3 regions of the Tateyamaria omphalii genome follow, and region 2 is predicted to be linked to each of the others. Evidence: riboswitches for the same ligand, from Rfam matches in the RefSeq annotation. Region 2 holds a riboswitch; each other region holds the start of a gene.
What was found. A riboswitch is a leader RNA that binds a small molecule or an ion and turns the genes downstream of it on or off. The one in region 2 is predicted to bind cobalamin.
Positions count from the first base shown of each region.

Region 1: it holds a riboswitch for cobalamin, as region 2 does, so the genes downstream of both, BWR18_RS10965 (DUF1636 family protein) here and BWR18_RS09050 (DUF1636 family protein) in region 2, are expected to answer to the same signal.
Region 3: it holds a riboswitch for cobalamin, as region 2 does, so the genes downstream of both, BWR18_RS11030 (energy-coupling factor ABC transporter permease) here and BWR18_RS09050 (DUF1636 family protein) in region 2, are expected to answer to the same signal.

Region 1 is NZ_CP019312.1:2,207,867-2,214,987, forward strand. It holds gene BWR18_RS10940 (proteasome-type protease) at 1-251, shown strand, start outside; gene BWR18_RS10945 (5-carboxymethyl-2-hydroxymuconate Delta-isomerase) at 336-728, opposite strand; gene BWR18_RS10950 (cobyric acid synthase) at 751-2,196, opposite strand; gene BWR18_RS10955 (hypothetical protein) at 2,193-2,666, opposite strand; gene cobO (cob(I)yrinic acid a,c-diamide adenosyltransferase) at 2,706-3,317, opposite strand; cobalamin riboswitch at 3,405-3,620, shown strand; gene BWR18_RS10965 (DUF1636 family protein) at 3,706-4,080, shown strand; gene cobW (cobalamin biosynthesis protein CobW) at 4,082-5,137, shown strand; gene cobN (cobaltochelatase subunit CobN) at 5,150-7,121, shown strand, end outside.
Region 2 is NZ_CP019312.1:1,812,713-1,819,833, forward strand. It holds gene BWR18_RS09030 (malate synthase G) at 1-1,415, opposite strand, end outside; gene BWR18_RS09035 (FecCD family ABC transporter permease) at 1,585-2,667, opposite strand; gene BWR18_RS09040 (ABC transporter substrate-binding protein) at 2,648-3,583, opposite strand; gene BWR18_RS09045 (ABC transporter ATP-binding protein) at 3,580-4,383, opposite strand; gene BWR18_RS09050 (DUF1636 family protein) at 4,380-4,817, opposite strand; cobalamin riboswitch at 4,898-5,111, opposite strand; gene BWR18_RS09055 (FkbM family methyltransferase) at 5,329-6,069, shown strand; gene BWR18_RS09060 (glycosyltransferase) at 6,079-6,888, opposite strand.
Region 3 is NZ_CP019312.1:2,221,430-2,228,550, reverse strand. It holds gene BWR18_RS11055 (cyclase family protein) at 1-501, opposite strand, end outside; gene BWR18_RS11050 (urease subunit beta) at 532-837, opposite strand; gene BWR18_RS11045 (urease subunit gamma) at 882-1,184, opposite strand; gene BWR18_RS11040 (urease accessory protein UreD) at 1,189-2,019, opposite strand; gene cobF (precorrin-6A synthase (deacetylating)) at 2,117-2,860, opposite strand; gene BWR18_RS11030 (energy-coupling factor ABC transporter permease) at 2,915-3,592, opposite strand; cobalamin riboswitch at 3,644-3,832, opposite strand; gene cobA (uroporphyrinogen-III C-methyltransferase) at 3,987-4,706, opposite strand; gene BWR18_RS11020 (cobyrinate a,c-diamide synthase) at 4,703-6,010, opposite strand; gene cobM (precorrin-4 C(11)-methyltransferase) at 6,003-6,797, opposite strand; gene BWR18_RS11010 (cobalamin biosynthesis protein) at 6,794-7,121, opposite strand, start outside.

The DNA of each region.
Region 1 (7,121 bases), 400 kb from region 2:
GCGCCCATGATCCCGCGATGCGGTTCGAGGATGCGGTGAAGCTGCTGATGGTGAGTTTTGATTCGACCATCAAGTCGAACCTGTCCGTTGGTTTGCCGCTGGACTACGTGACCTATACCGGCGACAGCCTTGCCATCACGCACGAAGAGCGGATCGAGGCGGACGATCCGTATTTCCAGATGGTATCGAACGGCTGGGGCGAGGCGCTGAAGGTCGCCTTTGATCAACTGCCCGAATTCAAATTCGACTGATCCGGCGGACGCGTGCCGCGACGACATGATTGAATGGGGGCTCTGCCCCCAAACCCCCGAAGTATTTTAAGCCAGAAGAAGGTATCAGTGCATGTCGGGCGGCAGGTGGTCCCTGATCCAACCGATCTTGCGGCTGTGGTGCGGGTCGATCTCGCGCAGCTCCAGCGACAGCATGAAGGGGTATTGGGCCATATGGCTGGCGGTGAATACCCTGGCCGCGTCAAAGACAGCGTCCGTTGCCTTGGTCTGTTGCGCATCGGTGCGGCCGGCCGCCAGGCGGATCGTGATGCCGATGTCAGCGCGGCGGGGATCGCCGTCTGCAATCACGCTGTGCTGCGTGGCGTGCGCGCGCACCCGGATGCCCGCGGGTGGAACGACACCCGTGGCCGCTGCGGCATCCTTGAGCGTCACGCGCAGGCTATGCATGTCGAGCGCCTCGTCGAGACTGGCGGAGTAATCGAGAATGATATGCGGCATGGTTGAACTGTGATCGGCAGCCCTAGCGCGCGCAAGCCAAAAGCGCGTCGATATCCAGATGCGCCTCAAGGTGATCGGCCAGCGCGTCCAGCGTTGTTGCGACCGTGTCGGAGTAGGACGCAGTGCCGCCGCTGATACCAAACCCGCCAAGCCACGCGCGCCGGAACCCGTCATCGCGGAACATGCCGTGCAGGTAGCTGCCCGCCACTCGGCCATCTGCGCTGATCGCCCCCTCGTCCTCTCCGGCCACCTGCGCGAAGGGTCGGGCCCGGTCGGGGCCGTCGCTGCGCCCGATATGGATCTCGTACCCCTGAAAGCCCTGACCGCTGGGCACATGCACCGCGTCGACGGTGGTCAGACGTTTGTCATCCGACATCACCGTGTCCACATCCAAAAGGCCAATGCCCGGCGTGTGGCCCGCGGGCCCCTCAATCCCGTCCGGGTCATCCACCACGCGGCCCAGCATCTGAAAGCCGCCGCAGATGCCCAGCACATGACCGCCGCGCCGCACATGCGCGCGCACATCCTCGTCCCAGCCCTGATCCTTGATGAATTGCAGATCGCCGCGGGTGGACTTGCTGCCGGGGATGATCACCACGTCCGTGTCAGCGGGCAGCGGTTGGCCCGCGTGCAGCATCGTCAGGCGCACGCCCGGTTCCTGCGCCAGCGGGTCCAGATCATCGAAATTGGCGATGCGCGACAGCTTCAGGCAGACGATATGCAGCCCGCCCGCGCGGACGGGCGTCGCGATGTCCAGGGCATCTTCTGCCGGTAATTTCCAGGCATCGCCGAACCACGGCACCACGCCAAATCCGCGCCAGCCAGTGTGCTGTTCGATCAACGCATAACCGTCATCAAAGAGGCTGGGATCACCCCGGAAACGATTGATCAGAAAGCCACGGATCACGTCGGCGTCGTTGGGATCAATGACCGCCTGCGTGCCCACGATCTGCGCGATCACCCCGCCCCGGTCGATGTCGCCCGCCAACACGACAGGGCAGTCCGCCGCTCTGGCAAATCCCATATTGGCAATGTCGCCGGGGCGTAAATTCACCTCGGCCGGGCTGCCCGCCCCTTCGACCAGCACCAGGTCATGGCGCGCCTGCAACCGGTTGAAGCTGTCCAGCACCGGGGCCATCAGGGACGGTTTCAAAGCGGAATACTCACGCGCCTTGACCGTCGTCAGGCGCTTGCCTTGCACGACCACCTGACTGCCCACATCGGTTTCCGGCTTCAGCAAGACCGGGTTCATGTCGGTATGCGGCTCCAGTCCGCTCGCCATCGCCTGCAGTGCCTGCGCCCGTCCAATCTCGCCCCCATCCACGGTGACGGCGGCATTGTTCGACATGTTTTGCGGCTTGAAGGGGGCCACGGACAGCCCTCGTATGACCGCCGCCCGGCAGAGGCCCGCGACCAGCATCGACTTGCCCACGTTGGACCCGGTGCCCTGGATCATCAGCGCCGTCATTCCGGTGGTTCCAGCTCGCGCCGCGCGACAAAGACAACCCCGGCAACCGACCATAGCGCAAGCTCGATAAAGATCGTCCAGTGAAGCACGGTTGACACGAACCAATCGTCTTCTGCGCCAAGCAGGACAACCAATGGTCCGGAAAAGGAAAACGTACCCCAGCCCCATGATATGTCGCCGGTAATGGTATCCAGAACCATGTGCAAAAGCGCGCCCAAGCCGACGCCAATGAGAACGCGGGACGTCAAAACAACCCCGAAAAACAGCATCACCGCCCACAGGGTCGGGTCATGCGTGAGATAGCTGTCATGACGCACCGCGCCGCCATCGACAAACAGCAACCAGACCGTATCCAGATCGGGCGCAATCGCACCGATGATGATGGCCCAGAACATCACGGGATCGCGAAAAAAGCTGCGATCAGTGGCACAGGCCAGCAGGTAGCCTGCAGGTGCGTGGCCGACGATCATGGCGCTCCCCTCGTAAGGCGCACGTGTCGTGCGCCCGGCTCAGAACTCGACACCCTTCTGTGCCTTGACGCCCAGATCCTTGAACGGGTGTTTCACCAGCGTCATCTCGGTGACCAGGTCCGCGGCCTCGATCAATTCGGGCTTGGCGTTGCGGCCCGTCAGCACAACATGCGTCATCGGAGGTTTCTGCTTCATCAGGAAATCGACGACCTCGTCAATATCGAGATAATCATAGCGCAATGCGATGTTGATTTCATCCAGCAGAACAAATTGGATCCCCGGGTCCAATATCTGCTCCCTGGCGATGCGCCAGCCGTTCTCGGCCGCGGCCACGTCGCGTTCGCGATCCTGGGTTTCCCATGTAAACCCTTCACCAGAAACGAAAAACTGGCATTTCTCCGCAAAGCGGTCGCGCAGGAACGTCTTTTCGCCCGTATCCCAATTTCCCTTGATGAACTGCACCACGGCGCAAGGCATCCCATGTGCGATGCAGCGCATGATCATCCCGAACCCGGACGAGGATTTGCCCTTGCCCGGTCCCGTATGGACGATGATCAGACCTTTTTCTTCGGTCTTGGTCTCCATCATCTTGTCGCGGGCGGCCTTGATCTTTTTCATCTTGGCGTTGTGGCGTTCGGTGATGTCGTCCATGGCGTCCTCCTTGCGACTGAGCCATGTGGTGCCATGGATTTGCCGGCAGTGCCAGCGTCGTTGGCGCTTGACTCCGCTGGCGGTCGGTCGCACTACGGTGATGTTGGTGCCCGAGGTTTGCTTCGGGTGAAAAGGGAATGCCGCGGGCCGCAAGGTCCAAACGCAGCCGCCCCCGCGACCGTGACCGGAAAGGGTGCTCCACGCCACTGGCCAAAGGCCGGGAAGGCAGGGCAACCGCAGAGGCCCCCGATGGATGCCTCAAGATCCGCAAGCCGGGAGACCTGCCAGCCAGAGGAAGACGAAACCGGACGGGGTGTGCCGGGTGTCGGGACGCCACGGCCAGTCGCCGCCCGCCATCTGCCATGCCGTCCCCCGATAGGGAACACACATGGCCGATCTGCCCCCCGTGGAACTCTTGGTCTGCGTGAAATGCCGCCGCGAGCTGGACGTGCCCGAAGGCGGCACACGCCCCGGCGAAGCGCTGCATGCAGAACTCGCAAACCGCACCATGTCCGAGGGCGTGACGCTCAAGGCCGTCGAATGCCTCTCCAACTGCTCATCCGGCTGCTCCGTCGCCGTCCGCGGCGGCGCGCAGCGCTGGACCTATGTCTACGGTAACCTGATGGAGGACCGCGACGCCGACATGGTTGTCGACGGCATCTCCAAATACGCTGCAACTGCCGACGGTATCGTCCCCTGGCGCGAACGCCCCGAACATTTCCGTAAAAACTGCATCGCCCGCATCCCCCCGCAGGAGTTCTGATATGGCCAACCTCAACAAAGTCCCCGTCACCGTCATCACCGGCTTTCTCGGCTCGGGCAAAACCACCCTTGTGCGTCACCTGATGCAGAACCCGCAGGGCAAGCGCCTTGCTGTCGTGGTCAATGAATTTGGCGACGTGGGTGTCGATGGCGACATCCTCAAAAGCTGCGCCATCCCCGATTGTCCTGCCGAAAATATCATGGAACTGGCCAACGGCTGCATCTGCTGCACCGTGGCCGACGACTTCATCCCGACAATCGAGGCGCTCATGGCCCTCGACCCGCAACCCGAGCATATCCTGATCGAAACCTCGGGCCTCGCCCTGCCCAAACCGCTTCTCAAGGCCTTCGACTGGCCCGATATCCGCAGCCGCATCACCGTGGACGGCGTGATCGCGCTGGCGGATGCCGAGGCTGTGGCCGCAGGCCGGTTCGCCCCTGACGTCGCCGCCGTAGACGCGCAGCGCGAAGCCGATGACAGCCTTGATCACGAAACGCCGCTTTCCGAAGTGTTCGAAGATCAGATCAGCTGCGCCGACATCATCCTGCTGACCAAACCCGACCTCGCCGGGCCCGACGGCATCGCCAGGGCCAAAGAGATCATCGCAGCCGAGGCCCCCCGCCCCCTTCCGATCGTCGAAGTGGCCGAAGGCGCCGTGGACCCCCGCGTGATCCTCGGGCTTGAGGCCGCCGCCGAAGACGACATGGACGCACGCCCTAGCCACCACGACGGCCATGACGACCACGAACATGACGATTTCGAGAGCGTCATCATCGACATCCCCGAAGTGGACGATCCCACCGACCTCGTCGCCCGGATCGAAGCCATGGCAAAGAGCCAGAACATCCTGCGCGTCAAAGGCTACGCCGCCGTCACCGGCAAACCCATGCGCCTGCTGGTACAAGCCGTGGGTGCCCGCGTCCGCCACCAGTTCGACCGCCCGTGGGGCCCGAACGAGCCGCGGCAGGGCCGTTTGGTCGTGATTGCCGAACATGACGACGTGAACGCGGCAGCGATCCGGTCGGCATTGACCGATGTTCCGGCAGCCGCCGAATAGGAACCGCCCCCGATGCACGTCGTCTTCCGCGAAAGCCACGGGCTCGAAGAGACCGAGACACCCACCGATCTGGGGCAGACGCCCGCGGATCTGGTGGTGCTGTCCTTCTCCGACAGCGACCTCGGGGCTTTTGCTGCGGCGTATCACCGGGCGGACGGCAAGCTGCCGACCGTGCGGCTGGCAAACCTCGTCGGCCTCAAGCATCCGCTCTCTGTCGACACCTACATCGAACAGACGCTGGAAGGGGCCAAAGGCATCCTGATCCGCCTCATCGGCGGCGTCCCCTACTGGGCGTATGGGCTGCAACAAGTCGAAACACTCTGTCAGCAAAAGGGCATCGCGCTCGCCGTCCTGCCTGCCGATGGCCGCGCTGACCCAAGGCTCGATGCCATCTCGACCCTGCCGGTCTCCACGCTCCGCCGCCTCGCCCATCTTTGCGACACCGGCGGTGCAGTTGCGGCACAAGCCGCTCTGGCCCAAATGGCACTCGCCTCCGGCCTCTACGCCGGGCCGGTCAAGGGTGCCAAATCCCTGCCATCCGTCGGCGCATGGACGCCCGAAGACGGCGTTGCCTGCCCGCTGATCGTCACCGCAGATGACAAACCCCTCATCCTTGTCACATTCTACCGCGCCTATCTCGCTGCTGCCGACCTCTCGCCCATAGAAGCCACATTCGACGCCCTGCGCGCACGCGGCTTTCGCGTCCTCGGCCTTTTCGCCCCGTCGCTCAAGGCCCCCGAACCTGCCGCATGGATGGCCCGCCAAATCGCGCATCTGAAACCTGCGGCTATCGTCAACGCCACCGCCTTCTCCGGCATCGGCGCGAACGGAACCTCTCCGCTTGACGCCGGCAACGTCCCCGTCTTCCAGATCGCGCTGGCCACCTCCACCCGCGAGGCATGGGCGGAAGCCGAACGCGGCCTCTCCCCCACCGACCTCGCTATGCACGTGGTCCTACCGGAGGTGGACGGACGCCTGTTCGCAGGCGTCGCGTCCTTCAAGGAACCGCAGCCGCGCGACGACGCCCTGCAATTCGCAAGATACGCGCACAAGGCCGACACTCAGCGGATCGACGCCGTGGCCGACCGGGTCAAAGCCTGGACTGACCTTGCTGCCACCCCCCCGCCCGACCGCGCCCTCGCCCTGATCCTCAGCACCTATCCGGGCAAGGACTGGAACATGGCGCATGCCGTCGGTCTCGACGCGCTCGCCTCAGCCGAGGCGATCCTGTCCGACCTGAAAGGCGCAGGTCATACAACCGAAGCTGCTCCGATTGCTCGCGCGCTCGAAACCGAAACCATCAGCTGGCCGCTCGCGGACTACAAAGCCGCTCTCGCACGTTTGCCGCGATCTCTAAAAGACGACATCACAGCCGCATGGGGCACCCCCGAACAGGATACCGACGAGGGCCACTTCCACTTCAAAGCCAAACGTCGCGGCAACATCCTCATCGCCCTGCAACCCGAACGCGGAAACCCGCAGCAACGCGACGACGACTACCACGACCTCGCCCGCACCCCGCGCCACGCTTATGTTGCCTTCTACCTCTGGCTTCAAAGCCAGACACAGGCGCTGGTCCACATCGGCGCGCACGGCACGCTCGAATGGCTGCCCGGCAAATCCGTCGCACTGTCTCATACGTGCTGGCCCGAAGCCCTGACCGGCACCCTGCCCGTCATCTACCCCTTCATCGTCAACGACCCCGGCGAGGCCGCCCAAGCCAAGCGCCGCATCGGCGCCGTCACCCTTGGCCACCTGCCACCCCCGATGAAGGACAGCGCCACGCCCGACCGTTTCGTCCGGCTCGAAACCCTTCTCGACGAGTTCTCCAACGCCGACGGTCTCGACCCCAAGCGCCGCGACCGTTTGCAGGATGACATCCGCGAAGAAGCCCAGGCAATTGGAGTCGAGAACGACCTCGGCCTCGACCGCGCGACATGCAGTGCCGAAGCCATCACCCGCATCGACCGCTTTGTTTGCGACA
Region 2 (7,121 bases):
AAGGCGACACGCGCCTTCGCCGCCCGGATACACTCTTTCAGGTTGGCGCTCGTCCGCCGCTCCTCGTCCATGATGCCCAGCTTGACGGTGTTGGCGGGCAGGCCCAACACCTTCTCAACACGGGTAAAGATCTCGTCGGCAAAGGCGACCTCCTCTGGCCCGTGCATTTTGGGCTTCACGACGTAAACCGACCCGCAGACCGAATTGCGCAGGCCCTCGGACTTCCTCAGATCGTGCATGGCAATCAGGGTGGTGATCATGGCATCCATAAGCCCCTCGCCGACCTCGTGGCCGTCCCGGTCATGGATGGCCGGGTTGGTCATCAGATGCCCCACATTGCGGATCAACATAAGACTGCGGCCCTTCAGGGTCAGCGCAGACCCATCAGGCGCGGTATAGCTGCGGTCGCCAGCCATGCGGCGCGTGATCACCTTGACGCCCTTTTCAAAACGTTCCTCCAGATCGCCGGTCATCAGGCCCAGCCAGTTGCCATAGGCCAGCACCTTGTCCTCGGCATCCACGGCCGCCACGCTGTCCTCGCAATCCATGATGGTCGACAACGCCGCCTCAAGATGAATGGCCGCGACACCCGCAGGGTCCGACCCGCCAATCTCGTGCTCACGGTCAACGACGATCTCGATGCCCAGCCCGTTATGAAGCAGCATGTAGCGGACCACCCCATCCGCCTCTGCATGACCGGCAAAAGCCGCCGGATCAGCAAAGGGCACCCGGTGATATACAGTGGGCACCGTGCCACTGGGGCTATCGGTCTTGTTCACGCCTTCAGCCGCGCGCGAATCGCTGCCGTTCAGCATTAGGCCCCAAAGCTGGCCCTCGGCAACCTCGTACCCCACCAGCATCTTGTGGCTGCCCGACATCAGCGGGACGGTGTCATCCAGAAACGACTTCGCCCAGTCGATCACCCGCGCCCCGCGCGCGGGATCATAGCCACCCGCTTTGGGCAAATCGCCCAGCGCATCCGTACCGTAAAGCGCATCGTAAAGGTTCCCCCACCGCGCGTTCGCGGCATTCAGCGCAAAACGCGCGTTCATGATCGGCACCACGAGCTGCGCACCGGGGGTGCTGGCAATCTCGGGATCCACGTTGGCCGTCTCGATCTCGAAATCCGGGCCGTCGGGCACGAGATAACCGATCTCTTCCAGAAAGGCGCGATAGGCAACCGGATCATGTTGCCCGCTGCGATGCGCAACATGCCACGCGTCAATCTTGGCCTGCATGTCCTCGCGCTGTGCCAGCAAATCCCGGTTCTTCGGTCCCAGATCGTGCACCAGCGCCGAAAACCCCGCCCAGAAGTCCGCCGACGGGACGCCGGTGCCCGGCAGGGCCTCGGTCTCGATGAACTGCGCAAGGGTGTCGGCGACCTTCAGATCGCTGCGGTCTACATAAGAGGTCATTGGGCTCTCCGGGGTCTTGGAAACGGATGTTTCGGCAAGGCTTAGAGAATATGTTTCCTATCGTAAACATTATTGGTCAAAGAATTTTACCAAAGCGCGCAGACGATCAAAAACACGCCAGAACGAGCCGCTGAAACAGGCCGGAAAAGCCGCAAAACCGCCGTCGCTGTCAGGCCGCACGCTTGCGCGCCAAAAGCCAGATGAACCCGATGCCGCCCACCAGCCCGGTCACAATGCCAATCGGCATATCCTCAGGCGCCATGACAGTCCGTGCCACGATGTCGGCCCACAACAGCAGGATGGCACCGACAAGCGCAGAGCCCGGCAGAACCCGCCGGTAATCCCCGCCGACAATCATGCGCACCACATGCGGCACCATAAGCCCGACAAAGCCGATGATCCCGGAAAAGGCGACCATCACACCAGTGACCAGCGCCCCCACGACAAAAACGACCAACCGAAACCGCGCCACGGGAATGCCCAGGGTCGACGCGGTTTCGTCCCCCACTGTCATCGCGTTCAGCGCACCCGCACGCGACACCAGCCACGCCCCACAGCCCACCAAAATCACCAGCGGATAGATCAGCTGGTCCCACTGCGCGAGGCCAAGCCCCCCCAGCATCCAGAACACCACCGTGTGCGTGGCGCGCGGATCGCCCAGAAAGATCAGCACATTGGCCGCCGCCATCACGATGAAAGATACCGCAACGCCTGCTAGAACCAGCCGGTCGGCGCTCGTGGCATCGGCAAAGCGCGACACCGCCAGCACGATGGCCGTCGCTCCCAAGGCGCCCAGAAACGCCAGCAGCGGCACGGTCAAAAGCCCCAGAAACAGCCCCGTGTGCAACAGCGCCAGGATCGCGCCAAAGGCGCCGCCTGACGAGATGCCCAACAGATGCGGATCGGCCAGCGGATTCCGGGTCACGGCTTGCAGGCTGGCCCCGACAAGAGCCAGCCCGGCCCCGACCATCATCGCCAGCAGCGCACGGGGAAAGCGGATGTTCCAGACGATGGCCTCCCGCCCCGCCGACCACGTCTGTTCGACCAGCCCCGGCGCAATACGGTTCAGGAACACACCCCAGACGGTGCCCGCGGGCACCGCCACCGCGCCCACTGAAATCGCGACGGACAGCGACACCAGCAACAGCGCAAAACCCGACAGCACCAGACCGGCTGTGCGGCCGATGCGCCGCCGTGTCGTGACCGGATGATGCGCGTCCGCCGTCATCGCCTCACTCGCCCCAAAAGGCATTGGCGAGGGTCTTGATCGCCTTGATGTTGCGGGGGCCCGGTGTCGCCTCGACATATTCCAGCGTCACGAAGCGGTCGTTCCTGACCGCATCCATTGCGGCGAAGGCGGGGTTCGAGCGCATGAAGTCGCGCTTCTGCTCCGCCGTCACTTCGCCGTAGTTCACGATGACGATGACCTCCGGGTCGCGCTCCACCACCTCTTCCCATGTCACGGTGGCCCAGCTTTTGTCGAAGTCATCCATGACGTTCACGCCGCCCGCCGCCTCAATCAACGCCGTCGGCATGGCATAACGCCCAGCGGTAAAAGGCGCGTCCTCGCCACTGTCATAGACAAAGACACGCAGCGGCTCACCGGTGTCCAAACCTTCCGTGAATGACGCAAGCTCCGCCCGATAGCCGTCAACCAACTCCGTCGCCCGGTCCTCGACATCGAAGATACGGCCAAGATTCAAAAGGTCGGCATACATGTCCTCGATGCTGGCCTTGTCCTTCTCCATGATGTGGATGCAGCTTTCGGTCAACTCATAGACCTGGATGCCAAAGGGCTCCAACGTCTCCGGCGTCACATCGCCTCCCACCTTCATGCCGTAGTTCCAGCCGGCAAAGAAGAAATCGGCATCCGCCCCGACAAGAACCTCTTTCGACGGATACTTCGCAGACAACTCCGGCAATTCCTCCACGCCGTCGCGCATCTCCTCGTTCAGCGTCTTCCAGCCGGAAATGCCGGTGTACCCCACCATCCTGTCAGCGAGACCCAAGACAAGCATCATCTCCGTCAGATTCACGTCATTGGAAATCGCCCGCTCGGGCGGCGCATCAAAGGTGACTGACCGGTCGCAGCTTTGCACGGTGACGTCAGCAGCGGCGACAACACCCGTGCAGATCAGGGCGACAGAACCGGAAAGGAGGAGCTTCATTGCGGGTTTCCTTTGTTGGACAGGTGAAAGGTGAGGTGGTCAGTGTTGCTCGGGGCCAGACGCTCGCGCCGGGCATTGACGCGGAACACGCCGGACAAGGCCGCCTCGCTCAACACATCACACGGCGGACCGAAGCCAACGCAGCGGCCCGCATCCAGCAGCAACACGTCATCGCACACACCAGCGGCAAGGTTCAGATCATGCAGCGACGTGACAATGGTCAGCGGCAGGGTGCGGATCAGGTCCAGCACCTCCAACTGGTGGCGGATGTCCAGATGATTGGTCGGCTCGTCCAGGATCAGCAGGCGCGGCTCCTGCGCCAGGGCGCGGGCGACCATGACGCGCTGCCGCTCGCCGCCCGACAAGGTGCCCAGATGCCGGTGCGCCAGGTGGTGCAGGTCCAGCTGGGCCAGTGACGCATGAATGATGTCGCGGTCCCGCGCCCCCGCCGCCCCGCCAAACCCGCGCCGATGCGGCGTGCGGCCCAGCGCCACGATCTCGGCCACCGTCAGGGCAAAGTCGCTGGGATGCTCCTGCAACACCGCCGCCACGCGCCGGGCCACGTCGGTCGCAGACAGGCGCCAGATATCATCGCCGCCGATGCAAACGGTGCCCGTGCGCGGCCTGTGAAACCGGTAGAGCAACCGCAGCAACGTCGTCTTGCCCGCACCATTGGGGCCCACAACACCCAGAACCCGCCCCGCCGCCACCTCAAAACTGGCCGGATGCAACAACGGCGTGCCACCGCGCCGGGGCGCCCACGACAGATCGGTGACAGAAAGGCCCGCGGCAGTGGTCAAGAGGCCCGCGCCTCGGTCTGCTCAATCGCAACAATGGCCGCAGGCACGCGCGCGAGGGTCGTGCTGCGCAGCTTTCCGGGACGGTCCACCGACGAACACCACCCATCATCCAGCTCTGCATACTGCCGGGCAAAGGCCAACAGATCACCAATATCTGTCTCGGGATCAATGTCGCCAAACAGATAGGTCGCCTTGCGCGTCCCGTGATAGGCCACGGTACAGGGTCGGTCACACCCGGCCATGCAGGCAACGCCGGAAATCTCGAACGCATCCGTTACCGCATCGCCTGCATCGGCAATGGCTGTGCGCAAGCGTTCAATCAGCTCATATCCGGGCCGACACTGTGTGCCCGTGTGCGTGCAGGATGTGCAAATTGTTATGCGATGCTCCATCAGAACCTCCGGGTTGGGGGAGGGCTGAAGAAACAGAACCATGCCGTGGCGGTAAGGACCGCTGTGCCATCTTGTGCTCCTGACCAGGCGCCCCGCCTGCATCGAATTGAGTGGCCGACGCACACCATGCGCCGGTGATGGCAGGTCTCCTGACTTGCGGGTCACAGCGTCCCCGAACCTTCCCAGACGATGCGTCCAGTGGTCCGTGCCGGGGTGGCTCACCGCTCACAGTTGCGGGGGCAGTCGCGGACTAGGTGGCGTATCAGCCACCGCACCGCGTTCCCTTTTCATCTTGTTTGCACAAAGCATCCAAGAACCATCACGACGACATGGCCCGAATGTGGAAACCGGGTCAATGCAAAATCGTGCAACACCGGCGCGCCAAAGGCTAAGCTGCACATTTCGCTGCGCATTTTCCCGGCCAATCCGCTGATTTTGCGCACCATCTTTTCTCACGCCGGATACAGGCGCGAAACCAGTTGATCGCATCGCCTTCTGATCACACCCTGAATGCTGTAGGGCAAACCCAAACCCAAGGAGCGCGCGACCGCACATGACACCGGACATCACCCGCATCCAAAAGCGCCTGCGTCTGGGCCGCCCCGTCCAGGCCGAAAACGTGCAGATCACGCATACAAGGTTCCGGGACCGCCGGATCGTCTTCTGCACAAACATGGAAAACGACCCCATCCAGCGCAATCACCGCAAGGGCTCCTTCTACGAACTCTCCGAATTGAAAGAGATCGAGGCCGTGTTCCCCGCAGGCGGCACCTTTGTCGACATCGGGGCCAACGTGGGCAACCACTCACTCTTCGCCGCAGCCTTTCTGAACGCCGCGCGGGTCATACCGGTCGAGCCGAATCCCGCCGCATACCGCCTTCTGATCCAGAACGTCCTGCTGAACGGGCTGGAGGACATCATCGACATCTCCCATCTGGGCATCGGCCTCTCCGACAGCGAAGACAGCGGCTACGCCGTTCAAAAACGGACCCGGAACCTCGGCGCCGCGCGGCTGCAAAAAACCGGCAAGGGCGGACTGACCGTGCTGCCCGCAGATGACGTGCTTAGGGACGAAACGCCCGCCTTCATCAAGATCGACGTCGAAGGCATGGAAATGAAAGTGCTCGCCGGGCTGCAGGGCACCGCAGCGCGCTGCAAGCCGCATTTCATGGTCGAGGTCGATCTTGAAAACGATGACGCATTTCACGCCTGGTGCAAGGCATCTGGCTATGACGTCGCATCCAGCAATCAGCGCTACAAGCAGAACCGGAATTACCTGCTGAAACCCAGCTGACGCTGCGCCTCACTCAGCGGCAAGGGCGGTGGGCGCATGGTCCGCCAGCAAGGCGTTGAGCAGCGGAAACCGGGTCATCACGTCCGCCATGTCTTCGGGCTGCACAAGGTCATCGCCAAACATCGTCCGGCTGTCATTCAGATCGTGAACCGCCCGGATGAAATAGGGCACGTTCCCATAGATCGCCCGCGCCGGATGGCGCTGCGCGATCCGCTTGTGCGCGGTAAAGAACGGGTTGCGCCGCGTGCGCGTCCGGGCCACCAGCATCAGGCCCTGCGTGTTGAACGGCACGGTGCGGTGCAACAACTGGTAGGCGTCATTGTCGAACACCGCCGACAGGCCCTGCGCCTGCGAGACATAGCAATAGTCGTCTTCGGTACGGAACAGCGACCGCATCGCCAGCGCCTCGCGCCGCATCACATCCACGAAATCGCAGGACACCGCATCGTCGTCATCCAGAACAACCTGCGCGGTGTAATCTTCGCTGTTCAACGCATCGTGCTGATATGTGCGAAAGCAGTTTCCGGCCTTCTGTGGCGCACGGAATATCACATGCGCGCGGTGTGACCCCAGCATATCGTTGCAGATCTCGGTCAGGTAGGTCTTGTGGCGGTCCGGCAACCCTTCCGAAGACAAGAGGACCAGTTTGAAATCCTCATCTTGCTGCGATGTGAGGCTGGCCAGCGCGATCTTTTCAAAGAAATAGGCCCGCTTGCTCAGACGCTCCTCGCTGAACAGTCGTGCAGGGTCTCGACTTGCGCGCGAACGCCAGCCCGACTTCCCGAAATACGAATAGCGCATTTGGAACACGACCTGCATGCCCCATTAATAAGTTGTTAACCCTAAGTTGAAAACCGCTCAATTTCTCCATGCACATAATTTGGGAAAAAAGCCGTGGCCGAAACGTGCCTGTGGCAACATTTGGGATATTTGTCCGGCCCTGCGCGCCCGTTGGTCACGCGATTTTCGCCACCTTCAAAAATACCGGCAGACACTCGGTCCGCAAGGGCCCGCACAACTGGCACGAACGTCTACTAGACCTGCCAGCGTGG
Region 3 (7,121 bases), 410 kb from region 2:
GGCCCAGCCGGAATGCATGGCGATGCACGCCTTGTCCGGAATGTCGCCATTGGCGGCGATCCACGCCTTCAGGTCATCCGGGGTCACCTGTGCATCGGCATCCTCTGCCGCCCGCGCCGCGATATCCACGACGCATAGCGGGATGACCAGATCGCTCACCGGGATCTCGTCCACCGATGCGCCATCGGCTGAAAAGTGCAGCGGCGCGTCGATATGCGTGGCGGTGTGCTCGTTGATGGTCAGGTTCATCAGGTTGAACCCATGTTCGGCAAAGTTGAACGCCTGCTCCATCGAAATGCCCGGCACACCGAAGAAGGTCGGAAAGTCCGGGCTCAGTTTGTGGCTCATGTCCACGACACCACCATGGCCTGCCGCCATCGCCGCAGGCGCCGCCGACATCCCGATGGTTGCCGCCGCACCGACGGCAGCACTGACCTTGAACAGATCGCGCCGCGACAGCATCCGATCCTTCACCGCGTTCATCACACAAACATCACACATGGGTCTCTCCTCCCGTTGGGGTTGCCCTGCTCAAAGGTCGCCCATCACCTGCTGATTGAAACCATACACCCTTCGCGCGCCCCCGATGGGGATCAATTGCACATCGCGGGCCTGGCCCGGCTCGAACCGCACGGCGGTGCCCGCAGCGATGTCCAGACGCATGCCGCGCGCGGCCACTCGGTCGAATTCCAGCGCTGCGTTCGCCTCGCCAAAATGATAATGACTGCCGACCTGCACGGGTCGGTCGCCGGTATTGGCCACGTGCAGCGTGATGGCTTGCGCGCCGGTGTTCAACTGAATATCTCCCTCTGCCGGGATCACCTCGCCTGGGATCATCGCGCCGCGCTCCTCTTCTTCATTGTTCCAAAAATATGCATGTCTCACCGGATCGGATTGTGGACCGTCACCAGTTTGGTGCCGTCGGGAAAGGTCGCCTCGACCTGCACGTCATGGATCATCTCGGGCACCCCTTCCATGCACTGATCGCGGGTGATGACCTGCGCACCAGCCTCCATCATGTCGGCCACGCTGCGCCCGTCGCGCGCACCCTCGACCACGGCGTCGGTGATCAGCGCAATGGCCTCGGGATGGTTCAGCTTGACGCCGCGCGCCAGCCGTTTGCGCGCCACTTCGGCGGCCATGGCGACCAGCAGCTTGTCCTTTTCGCGGGGGGTGAGTTGCATGGGGTTACAGTCTCCAGCAGATGGGCAAATGACCACCGGTCAGGTGGTCAAGAATGGGCAACAGCGTCTTGCGCAGATGATAGCCCGACGGGGCCACGGTGCGCATGACGAGGGTGTCATGGGTCAGCAGGCTCGCGCCACCTGTCTCGGGCAAGAGGTCGCGGACCGGGCCAAGATGCGCCTCGGCATCCGGCGCCACATAGGTCAGGCTGACCATGGAGGTCGCTCCGCGCCCAATGGCCACCCGCGCCATGTCTGCAGTCATGTCCCCGGACAGGGACCAGGCATCGAGGACCAGCGGCACCCCGTTCCGCGTGATTTCGATCCGGTCCGAAAACTGACCCCGCACGGCATCCTCGCCCATGGCGATCCGGCCCAGGCACATGGGCTCAACGATTAGCGCGCGCGCTGTGGGGGCCAGATCACAGGACAAACGCCGCGTCATCGCGCAGCCGTCAAAGATCAACGTTTCCTGCGGCAGCCACCACAGCGTTGCACCGTCCTGAACAGTAAGGCGGGTCTCGACCCGCCCAACTTCGCCCGGCTGCGCGCGATAGGCCCGTTCGCAGGCTTGCGTGGTCACAGTCAGATGCGTGCCAGCGCCTGCGGTGGCGGCGTAGTCGAACCTGTCACCACCCGTGACACCGCCGGATGTGTTCAGCAGGACCGCCGTCATGCCGCGCGCCGCACGCGGAAACACGGCCTTGGCCGCACCCTGCTGGTACAGCCCGTCGATGACGGTGCGCCCTTGAACCGGCTTGGTCGACAGCCGCACAGAACCAATCGCGCGCGGTTGCGCGGCAGTCGCAGCAGTGAGGGGCAGGTGGGCAGTCATTCAGTTTCGCGGCAGCTCAAGTCGCCTGATATGACCATTCCTGAACGCATTCGGCTAGTCCCACGGCCAAATGCCTGAAAATCAGCCGAAAAAGCGCCTATTTTTCGGGCAGTCTGCGCAGCAGGTAGGTGTCCATGATCCAGCCATGGGCGGCGCGCGCCTCGGCCCGGCGGGCAATGATCCGGTCGGACACATCCGCCAGTCGACCGTGGTCGAGGATTTGCTCTGCCATGCCCAGATACGCCCCCCACCAGATGTCGAACTGCGCGCCGTCCAGGTCCTGAAACGCGCATGTGCCATCCAGCATCACGACCAGGGTCTCGCATTCTGAGGGCCAGCCCTGATCCCGCAAACGCCGCCCGGTCGAGATAGTGACAGGCGCGTTCAACGTATTGAGCGGTATCGCATGGGCCGCGGTCAGCGCCTGAACAGAGGTGATCCCGGCCACGACACGGATGTCGGGCTTCGGGTGCAGCCGGGCGGCAATGCGCAAGGTGCTGTCATAAAGCGATGGATCGCCCCATACCAGCAGCGCGACCTTTCGGGCTTCGGGGTGCTGCGCCATGGTGTCGGTCCAGATGCGTGCGATCTCATCATGCCAGGCATCGACCCGGGCGATGTAGGGTAAGCTCTCGTCGCGCACCGGCATGTCGAACAGGGCAACGGTGGCGTCATTGCGCACATCCGCGATGATCTGCGTCCGCAGATCAGCGAGATTGGTCTTGCCGTCGCCCTTGTGCGGCACAAGGAACAGGTCGGCCTCCGCCATGACGCGGCGCGCCTCTCCGGTCAGATGATCCGGGTTGCCCGTGCCAATGCCGATCAGAAAAAGCTGTTTCATGCTGCGCGAAAGGGCCGCACAGTGGCGGCCCTTTCCCTCAATCGAATCAACATCTTATGCCACGTTATGCAGGCGGTGGGCAAAGACGCCGGACCGCGTCCAGCCGCGCAAACCCTTGGCAGCGGCAAGGACGGCCAGATCGGCAATGGGCTCCAGCAGGATCACCAGCAGATACGCGGCCCCGAAGGTCAGCACAGCCTGCATGTTCTCGGCCCCGACACCCTGACCATAGATCGCCCAGAATGCGACCCAGGCCACCACGCCGCCCTGATAGATGGCCGACATCTTCAACACCTGCGTATAGCCAAGGTCCACATAGGCCGTCGCGTCCGGCACAATGCGCCGCGCGAGCGCATGAACGGCAAAAAGCGGAAACAGCAAGGTCGTCACGTTGACAAAATACATCGGCAGATCGGACGGGGCAAAGAACGTGCCCTGAAGCAGCAAGCCCGCCGCAAGCCCGATCGCCGCCGCAGCGGGACCCAAAAGCAGAAACAACGTCGTGCCCAGAATGAAGTGCACCTCGGAGATGCCCACGGCGAAATGCGGCATCACCTCAAAGAACACGAACGTGCCCACCGCGGCCATCACGCTGCGCAGGGCCAGCGACGCCATGTCGTGCCGCTTCAGATCGTCCGCCGCCAATTTCAATGTATAGCCTGCGCCAGCCGCGGCAGTGCCATAGGCCAGTGCCATTTTCGCGCCGTCCACGACGCCCGGTTCGATATGCATGTCTGTTTCTCCTCGCCACCACCCCGGTGACACAGTGGCCGGTGCCCCGGCGGATTGCGTTGCACGATGGCAGGTCTCCTGACTGCCGGGTCGCTGCGGCGCCAGACCTTCCCAGCGCATCTTGCGCCAGTGGTGTCTGCCGGCACCGCTCGCCGGTCACAGTTGCGGGGGCAGTCCGGGACTTTCACCCGGTTCCCTTTTCAGACCTCTTTCGGGGCCACCATCGTGCGAACATGTTTACAGCCTTTGGGGGTGCTCACAAGTCCGGATACGGCAAGTGAAGGCGCAAGAAAGACCCGACCCGTACGCTTTGGCCCATGTCGGATTTTGCATATTTGAAGAACAATGAAGGGACACGCAGTCTGTGATCTTCATTGTTCCCAAAATATGCAGATCACCCCTCTGCCAGCGCCCCGTAAAGAATAAGGGCAGGTGCATCGCTGACCGCGCGGCGCAGCCGGTCGGCCAGCGTCTGTACGGTCATGCGGTGCAGGGCCTGCGCATCGGTCGACACGCCTTCGGCCAGCAATGCCGGTGTATTGGCAGGCAATCCGCCGTCAATCAGCATCGCCGCCAGCGCGGGAAAGGTCCGCTGTCCCATGAAAACGACCGTTGTGGCCTGCGGATCAGCCAACGCTGCCATGTTAAGATCCTCTGGCAGCGCACCACGCACGTCATGTCCGGTGATGAACTGCACGCGCCGCGCCGTGAGGCGCCGGGTCAGCGGAATGCCCGCCGCCGCCGCGGCCGCACAGGCCGAGGGCACGCCGGGTATGATCTCGTATGCAATGCCCGCCGCCTTTAGCGCATCGGTCTCTTCCTCAAGCCGGCCAAAGGTTCCGCCATCACCTGATTTCAGGCGAACAACACGTTGATTTTCCTGCGCATACTCCACCAACAACTGGCTCACATGGTGCTGCTTGGGCGACGGCCGCCCGGCCCGCTTGCCCACACCCACCAGATCGGCTCCGCTGCGCGCATGGGCGAGGATCGGCCCCGCACTCAGATCATCAAACAGCACCGCATCGGCGCGCTTCAACCGGTCCACGGCCTTCAGCGTCAGCAATTCTGGATCGCCGGGACCGGAGCCAACGAAGCTGACAAACCCGGTCATCCCGCCTCTCCGGCGATCAGGTGAAAGAAGGTGCCGGTCACATGGCCCTTGCGCGACCCGGTCTCTGGCACCGGGTTGCCGTCTGCATCGGCCACCTGTGCCAGCGGCGCATCGGGTTCATCCAGAATGGTGGTGTAATGAAACTCGTGCCCCCGCAGCGCGGCCCCGGCCGCAAAGCCGGGCATCGGCGCATCCAGCACGGCCCGGCGATAGCCCAGATGGAACTTCCGCTTTTCAAAGCTGGTTTCCAGCCCAAACAGCCCCGTCATCTCGTGCCGCGTGCCATCCTTGTCCGTCAATCCGGCGCCCAGCACCATGTAGCCACCGCATTCGCCATGCACGGGCTTGGTCGCGGCATGGGCGCGCAAGCCCGCCTTGAAGGTCGACGCCGCCGCCAACGTGCCACCATGCAATTCGGGGTATCCACCGGGCAACCAGACGAGATCGGCATCCTTGGTCGGGGCCTCATCCGCCAGCGGCGAGAAGGGCGCGATTTCAGCACCGGCCGCGCGCCAACCCTCCAGAAGATGCGGATAGGTAAACGAAAACGCCGCATCCCGCGCCAGCGCGATCTTCTGTGCGGGCGGTTGCGGCAACGGAAATGCCTCGATCGCAGACCCCACCTGCGCCGCCGCCCGGATCGCGTCCAGATCGACATTCTCACGCATAAAGTCTGCATAACCCGCAATCGCGGCTTCAAGATCGGGATGCTCCACCGCTTGGATCAGCCCCAGATGCCGCTCCGGCAGCTTAAGGTCCCCCCGCCGCGGCAGGCTGCCCAGCACTTTGACGCCCGCGCGATCCATGCCCAGCCGGGTCAGCCGGTCATGCCGGGGGCTCGCCACCCGGTTCAGGATCACGCCCGCAAAGGGAAGATCGGGATTATAGCTCTTGAACCCCAGCGCCGTCGCCGCCGCCGATTGCGCCTGTCCGCCCACGTCAATGACCAGCACAACGGGCCAGCCCATGGTCAGCGCCGTCTCGGCGCTCGATCCAAAGCCGGATTGCCCACGCGTCGCGACCCCGTCGAAAAGGCCCATGGACCCTTCGGCCACGCAGATATCCGCGCCAGCCATCTGTGCCGAAACGCCTCCCAGCAACCGCGTATCCATCGCCCACGTGTCGAGGTTGAAGGACGCGCGCCCAGCTGCGGCAAGGTGAAAGGCCGGGTCGATATAGTCTGGCCCCGACTTGTAGGGCTGTACCACCAGCCCGTCGTCCCGCAGCGCGCGAAGCAGCCCCAGCATCACGGTTGTTTTGCCTGTTCCTGATGCAGGGGCTGAGATCATAAGACCCTTAATCATCGCCGTGGCTCCAGCTTGCCCAGGGGCTATCCGCACTTTGCGGGCGGTAGCGCCGGTCGTAATCCGTTGAATAGAGGCAACTTTCATCGAAACTATCTGCCCCGATGGCGCGCCCCACAAGGATCAGCGCGGTGCGGCTGATGCCGTCGTGCATGGCCTGCTTGAGCGTGGACAGCGTCGCATGGATGATCTGCTCATCCGGCCAGCTTGCACGGTACACCACGGCGACCGGGCAATCTGCTCCATATGCAGGCGTCAAGTCGGTGATCACCTGATCCAGGTTTCCGATGCTCAGGTGTATCGCAAGCGTCGCGCCCGTGGCGGCAAAGTTGGTCAACGTTTCTCCGTCCGGCATTGACGTCGCGCGGCCGGGCGTCCGTGTCAGAACCACCGATTGCGCGACGCCGGGCAGGGTCAGCTCCGCGCCCAAGGCGGCCGCAGCGGCGGAAAAGGACGGCACGCCCGGCGTCACCGTGAACGGGATGCCCGCCGCCTTGATCCGCCGCAACTGCTCACCCATGGCGGACCATACGGATACGTCTCCTGAGTGCAGCCGCGCGATGTCGTGACCGTCGGCATGGGCCGCGTGGATCTCGGCCATGATCTGGTCAAGGTCCATGGACGCCGTGTTGACGATCTTCGCGCCTTCGGGACAGTGGCCAAGGATCGCCTCCGGCACAAGCGACCCTGCATACAGGCAAACTGGGCAGGACGCGATCAGGTCACGTCCCCGCAGGGTCAGAAGGTCTGGCGCACCGGGCCCGGCGCCAATGAAGTGAACGGTCATGTGTCTGGTCCTTGGGCTATGGCGCAGGTGGCCATGCGGTCATGTGATACTTGGCGGGATACGATCAGTTTCGCGCCCGGTCGGGCAGCCGCCAGTGCTGCTGCTTCCGCCACCGATCCCGTGTGGCGCGCCTCGCGGCTGTGTCGGGATTGGGTCTCGGTGCACGCTTCTGCCAATGGGCCGGGCTGCACTGCCATGATGCCAAGCCCGCGCGCGGATGCAAAGTCCAGCATCGCCGGGTGCGCGACCTTGTCGTGTGGCGTTGCGATATGGTCGAGCGGTCCGTCATAGCCCGTCGCCCGCAACGCCTCAGTCAGGCTTTGC